2 regions of the Streptomyces pimonensis genome follow, and region 2 is predicted to be linked to the other one. Evidence: riboswitches for the same ligand, from Rfam matches in the RefSeq annotation. Region 2 holds a riboswitch; the other holds the start of a gene.
What was found. Region 2 has a riboswitch for glycine ahead of gcvT (glycine cleavage system aminomethyltransferase GcvT). Riboswitches for the same ligand answer to the same signal wherever they lie in the genome.
Positions count from the first base shown of each region.

Region 1 (3,397 bases), on a different contig from region 2:
TGACCTCGGCGAGGCGTTCCTCCAGCTCGTGGATGAGCGTGAGGTAGCCCTGCGCCTGCTCGGCGGGCGCGAAGGGGTGCAGCTGCCCGAACTCGGGCCAGGTGACCGGCTCCATCTCGGTGGTCGCGTTGAGCTTCATGGTGCAGGAGCCCAGCGGGATCATGCCGCGGTCCAGCGCGTAGTCGCGGTCGGAGAGCCGGCGCAGGTAGCGCAGCATCGCGGTCTCGGAGCGGTGCTGCTGGAACACGGGGTGGGTCAGGTACTCGTCGTCGCGCAGCAGGGTGTCCGGCAGCGTGTCCCGCGCGGCCGCGTCCAGGGCCTCCACGTCTCCCTCGACGCCGAAGGCGCTCCACACGGCGGCCAGCTGCGACCGGGTGGTGGTCTCGTCGCAGGCGACCGAGACGTGGTCGGCGTCGACGAGGCGCAGGTTGACGCCGTTGTCGCGAGCGGCGGCGACGACCTCGGCGGCCCGCCCGGCGACCCGCACGGTCAGCGTGTCGAAGTAGGAGCCGTGCACGATCTCCGCCCCGCCGGACCGCAGCCCCTCGGCGAGGACGGTGGCGTACCGGTGGGCGCGCCGGGCGATCAGCCGCAGTCCCTCCGGGCCGTGGTAGACGGCGTACATCCCGGCCATGACGGCGAGCAGCACCTGGGCGGTGCAGATGTTGCTGGTTGCCTTCTCGCGGCGGATGTGCTGCTCACGGGTCTGGAGCGCGAGGCGGTAGGCCTTGTGTCCGTCGGCGTCGACGGAGACGCCGACGAGCCGTCCGGGCAGGCTGCGCGCCATCTTCTCCTGCACGGCCATGTAGCCGGCGTGCGGCCCGCCGAAGCCCATCGGCACACCGAAGCGCTGCGTGGTGCCGACCGCGATGTCCGCGCCCAGCTCACCGGGCGACTTCAGCAGGGTGAGGGCGAGCAGGTCGGCGGCGACGACGACGAGCGCGCCGAGCCCGTGCGCCTGGTCGATCAGCGGCTTGATGTCGCGTACGGCACCGGAGGCGCCCGGGTACTGGATCAGTACGCCGTTGATCTCGCGCTCGGCCACCTCGGCGGGGACGCCCTCGCTCAGGTCGGCGACGACGACCTCGACGCCGGCCGGCTCGGCACGGGTCTCGATCACCGCGATCGTCTGCGGCAGCGCGTCCGCGTCGACCAGGAACAGACCCTTCTTGTTCTTGCCCATGCGCCGCGACAGGGCCATCGCCTCGGCGGCGGCGGTGCCCTCGTCGAGCAGGGAGGCACCGGAGGTCGGCAGCCCGGTGAGTTCGGCGACCACGGTCTGGAAGTTCAGCAGCGCCTCGAGCCGGCCCTGGGAGATCTCCGGCTGGTACGGCGTGTAGGCCGTGTACCAGGCGGGGTTCTCCATCACGTTGCGCAGGATGACGGGCGGGGTGAAGGTACCGTAGTACCCGAGCCCGATCATCGAGCCGAGCACCTCGTTGCGGTCGGCCAGTGCGCGCAGTTCGGCCAGCACCTCGGCCTCGCTCCGGGCACCCGGCAGGTCCAGCGCGTCGGCGTTCTTGATCACATCCGGCACTGCGGCGGCCGTCAGCTCGTCCAGCGAGCCGTAACCGACCTGGGCGAGCATCTTGGCCCGGGCCTCGTGATCGGGGCCGATGTGACGCTGCTCGAAGGGGATTCCCCGTTCGAGTTCGGAGAGCGGAGTGCGAGGGGCGGTCATTGAGGAGGCCTCCTGGTCCGACGACCTTCGAGGGCACCACGGCGCGGGTACCCGGACGGCCTCCCCCTCTGTCATCTCAACCTGAGAGTTTCACCGGCCGACCCGAAGGCGTCCGGTTTTCACCGTCGGTGAGAGCGGAAGCCGTCGACATCCGCCCTGCTTTCCAGAGTGACCTCGTCCGTGCGGTACGTGTGCCTGAGAGATTCCGGGGAGGATTTGCTCCTTCGGCGCCTCCGATGGTGTCCGGAGGACTCTCCCGCACGGGGTCAGCGGCCGTTTGCCAGCGTACCAGCGAGCACCACACCGGTACCTTCGAGTGGACGTCCAGCCGATTGTGCCGTTTTGTAGTGCTTACGGATGATTTTGCGACCAGTGGAGGGCCTGTGCAGACCGACATCGATCCGCGCCACCTGATCGGCCGCAAGGCGTTCGACCGCAACGGAACCCGGATCGGGACGATCGACGAGGTCTACCTCGACGACGCCACCGGTGCACCGGAGTGGGCGGCGATACGCACCGGCCTGTTCAGCAGGGACGCCTTCGTCCCCCTGGAACCCAGCGACCTCGTCGACGGCGCCCTCCACGTCCCCTTCGACCGCACCCTCATCAGGGACGCCCCCGACTTCGGCGTGGGCCGCCACCTCTCTCCCGAACAGGAACTCCAGCTCTACCACCACTACGGCCTGGACCTCGCGGCTCCCCCTCCCCTCCCGGACCGCGACTTCGGCAAACTCGCCGGGAACGACAAGCCCGCCTGATCCGCCCGGCGAGCCGGGCGGATCAGGCGGCCCCCGCGCCCTCGCCCTCCCCGGAACCCCGGGACACCAGCGGCAGCGGTTCCGCCGGTTCCAGAGCCGGGTCGTCGACCAGGAAGGTCTTCACCCGGCCCGGCTCCGAGCCGGGCGTCTCGAAGCGCACCGTGACCCGGCCCAGTCCGCTGCCCTGCACCCATCCGTGTCCGTGCACGGCGTGCCGTACGTCCTGTCCCGCCGACCAGCGCCGCTCGGCGGGCGTCTTCGGCTGCGGCGCGGGCCCGGCCTCGGCCTCCTCGTGCGGGGGGTCGTCCCCGTGCCCGCCCGCCTGCGCGAACAGGTCCTCCTGCGCGTAGTCGGCCAGCCCGCTGACCCCGACGCCCAGCAGCCGCACCCCGCCCGTCGTGTCGACCGAGTCCAGGAGCCGCGCGGCCGCCTCCCGCACCACCGCCGGATCGTCCGTGGGGCCCCGCAGCGTCTCGGACCGGGTGAGGGTGGAGAAGTCGTACCGGCGCACCTTCAGCACGATGGTCCGCCCCGACAGGCCCGCCGCCCGCAGCCTGCGCACACACCGGTCCGCGAGCCGCCGCACCTCCGTGCCGACCCGCGTCCGGTCGTGGATGTCCACGTCGTACGTGTCCTCGACCGACACCGACTTGGCCTCCCGCTCGGCCACCACGGGCCGCTCGTCCCGGGCCAGCGCCATCGCGAACAGCGCGTGCCCGTGGGCCTTGCCCAGCAGCCGCACGAGCTCGTCCTCCCCGGCCTCGGCGAGCTCGTCGACCGTGTGGATCCCCGCCCGCCGCAGATGGTCACCGGTCGCCGGCCCGACGCCCGGCAGGGTACGGACCGGCAGCGGCCCCAGCAGGGCTCGCTCCGTGCCCGGCTCGATCACCACCAGTCCGTCCGGCTTCGCCTGCTCCGAGGCGATCTTCGCCAGCATCTTGGAGGCCGCGAGCCCCAC
Region 1 is NZ_JAHWZY010000064.1:5,264-8,660, forward strand. It holds gene gcvP (aminomethyl-transferring glycine dehydrogenase) at 1-1,681, opposite strand, end outside; glycine riboswitch at 1,855-1,950, opposite strand; gene KYY02_RS32450 (PRC-barrel domain-containing protein) at 2,065-2,439, shown strand; gene KYY02_RS32455 (DNA polymerase IV) at 2,462-3,397, opposite strand, start outside.
Region 1: another riboswitch for glycine. It lies ahead of gcvP (aminomethyl-transferring glycine dehydrogenase); the one in region 2 lies ahead of gcvT (glycine cleavage system aminomethyltransferase GcvT).

Region 2 (3,397 bases):
GCCACTCGTGCTCCTTGCTGTAACGCAGATGCGTGGGGTTGCTCATGGTCCGGATTCTCCTGTACGGGGGGACTGCGGATGACTGAGGGAACTGCGCACGGCGCACGTGAGCAGGCACGATGTGCTCACCTCACGCGCGGGAAGCCGTCTGTCGACGGTGTCACTTCCGCCGCTTGTAGAACGGCAGCGCCACGACCTCGTACGGCTCGTGGCTGCCGCGGATGTCCACGCCGACGCCCTCGGCGCCGGGCGCCGCGTGCGCGGGGTCGACGTACGCCATGGCGATCGGCTTGCCCAGGGTGGGGGAGGGGGCGCCGGAGGTGACCTCGCCGATCACCTCGCCGCCGGCCACGACCGCGTACCCGGCGCGCGGGACGCGGCGGCCCTCGGCGACCAGGCCGACCAGGACGCGGGGCGGCCGCTCGGCGGCCCGCTCGGCGGCCTCGGCCAGCGCCGCGCGGCCCACGAAGTCGCCCTCCTTCTCGAACTTCACCACCCGGCCGAGCCCGGCGTCGAAGGGCGTGAGGGCGGTGCTCAGCTCGTTCCCGTACAGCGGCATGCCCGCCTCCAGGCGCAGCGTGTCCCGGCAGGACAGCCCGCACGGGACCAGGCCCGCACCCTCGCCGGCCTTGGTCAGCGCCTGCCACAGCTCCACCGCGTGCTCGGGCTTCACGAACAGCTCGAAGCCGTCCTCGCCGGTGTAGCCGGTGCGGGCGATGAGCGCGGGGACGCCGGCGACCGTGCCGGGCAGACCGGCGTAGTACTTCAGGCCGTCCAGGTCGGCGTCGGTGAGCGACGCGAGGATCGCCGGGGACTCGGGGCCCTGCACGGCGAGCAGCGCGTACGCGTCGCGGTCGTCGCGGACCTCGGCGTCGAAGCCGGCCGAGCGTTCCCGCAGGGCGTCCAGGACCACCTGGGCGTTGGAGGCGTTGGCGACCACCATGCAGGCGGTGTCGTCCAGCCGGTAGACGATCAGGTCGTCCAGGATGCCGCCGTCCTCGCGGCAGATCATGGTGTAGCGGGCGCGGCCGGGCCTGACCCTCCCGATGTCGCCGACCAGGGCGAAGTCGAGGAGCGCGGCGGCCTCCGGGCCGGTGACCGTGATCTCGCCCATGTGCGAGAGGTCGAAGAGGCCGGCCCTGGTGCGCACGGCGTTGTGCTCGTCGCGCTCGGAGCCGTAGCGCAGGGGCATGTCCCAGCCGGCGAAGTCGGTCATCGTCGCGCCGAGCGACCGATGCAGGGCATCGAGCGCGGTCCGGCGGGGTTCGGTACTGCTCATCGGTCGGTCTCCCAGGGCAATGGGCCCCCCGCCCGAGTTCATCCGAGCGTGGGGGAGGGCGAGGACGTTCCTCCCCATCTGTCATCGGAACCTGAGAGGTTCGCCACGACGCCCACGCGGGGACGGTCCTGGCTTGCACCTTGGGTGGAGCCGCCGGGGCACTGCTGGATGCCCTTCGGCGGCCCGCTTTTCAGATGTGCCTCGCCCGCGCGGTAACGGGGCCTGAGAGATTCAAGGGAGGGACTTGCTCCTTCGGCGCCCCGGCGGCAAACGGTGCCGGGGACTCTCCCGCGCGGATTCAAACGGCCGGTATGCAGTTGGCGCGCACATCATTGCACGCATCGCGAGGGCGTGGCAGGGGGACCCTTCCCAGGGGGTGCACAGGGTGCGGGCGCCGCCACAGGGAGCTGTGACACGCCTGTTTCAGGAAACGGACGGAAACGACGGACACCCGGCATTACTTTCTTTTTACACTCGGCGGGGATCGGTACTCGTACCCGGCCCCAGGGGAGGACGATCACGGTGAACAGGACCACGGCGTGCGCCGCCACCACGGGCGTCACGCTGCCCCAGCAGCCGGCCGCCCAGGCCCGGGGGGCCCGCGGCACGCTGCCGGCGCTCGTCGTCCGCGATCTGCGCGCGCGGTCCGGTCGCAGCCCGCGCGCCCTGCTCTTCGGGCCCCGGGACCTCATCGTGGTCACCGGGCTGCCCGGCAGCGGCAAGTCCACGCTGATGCGGCGCACGGTGCGCGGGACCCGCGTCGACTCGCAGGACACCCGGGACCGCTGGGACCGCCGCATGCCGCGCCTCCTGCCGTACGCGGTCTACCGCCCGCTGGTCCGTCTCGCCCACTACGCCGGACTGCGCCGCGTGCTGCGGGCCGGAGGGCCGGTCGTCGTGCACGACTGCGGCACGCAGGCCTGGGTGCGCCGCTGGCTGGCCCGCGAGGCCCGTCGCCGGGGCGCGAGCCTGCACCTGCTGCTGCTCGACGTCACCCCGCAGCAGGCCCTGGCCGGCCAGCGCGAACGCGGGCGCGGCGTCTCCCGGTACGCGTTCCTGCGCCACCGTGCGGCGAGCGAGCGGCTGCTGCGCGCGGTGGAGCGGGGCGCCCTGCCGGCCGGCTGCGGTTCGGCGGTCCTGATCGACCGGGACGCGGCGGACACACTGTGCCGGGTCGGCTTCGCGGGCTGACCGGATAGCCTTTCCAGCCACAGCAGTGGTTTCAGGCAGCAGGCGGTAGGCAGATGGACTTCCCGGCGGACTTCCCGGCGCAGGCGCACCCCCATCCGCACGGCGGATGGCCCGGCAACGAGCTGGAGGAGGTGCTCTCCGCCTCCCTGGGCGTCCCCTCGGCGGGCGGCAGGATCGTCGAGGTGCTGGGCCGCAGCTCCGTCTGGGTCCCGCTGCCGAACGGCGGCGGCCCGGACAGCGGGCCGCTGGACCTGCCCACCCTGGAGATCGACGGCCAGGCCTACGTCCCCGTCTTCAGCTCCGAGGAGCAGTTCCGCCAGGTCGTCGGCCCCCACCTGTCGTACACGGTCGCGCCCGCCGTGGAGTTCGCCCGTGGTCTGCCGCCGCAGGCCGGGATCGCGGTGAACCCCGGCGGCGTGGTCGGCATCCCGCTGCCGCCGCCCGCCGTCGCCGAACTGTGCCGGGCCGGACGCACCCCGCTGGACGGCCCGGCGTCCGGCGGCCGGGTCCGGCTGTTCGAGCCCGACTGGCAGGACGACCCGCTGGACTTCCTCGCCGCCGCCTCGGCGGAGTTCGACGCCCTCGGTGTGGTGACCACCGCCCGCCGCTGCCTCGCCGCGATCGAGACGGCCGACCCGGTCCTCTTCATCGGCGTGGAACTCTCCCAGTGGGAGGACGACGCCCGCACCCTCCCGCTGAACGCCCTGGGCCGGGCTCTCGGCCGGGCCCCCGCTCCCTGGCCGGTCAACCTCATCGTCCTGGACGTGGCCCAGGACCCGGTCGGCGACTGGCTGCGCACCAGGGTCCGCCCCTTCTACGAACGCCGGCGGTGACCCGTGGAGGGGGCGTGGGTCCGCGCGCACGTTCCACGAACGCCCGCAGCGACCCCCTGAAGGGCGCGGGGCGGCGCCGGTGTGCGGCTCCGCC
Region 2 is NZ_JAHWZY010000015.1:85,620-89,016, reverse strand. It holds gene gcvH (glycine cleavage system protein GcvH) at 1-46, opposite strand, end outside; gene gcvT (glycine cleavage system aminomethyltransferase GcvT) at 161-1,279, opposite strand; glycine riboswitch at 1,348-1,479, opposite strand; glycine riboswitch at 1,480-1,580, opposite strand; gene KYY02_RS17120 (AAA family ATPase) at 1,802-2,470, shown strand; gene KYY02_RS17115 (enhanced serine sensitivity protein SseB) at 2,524-3,303, shown strand.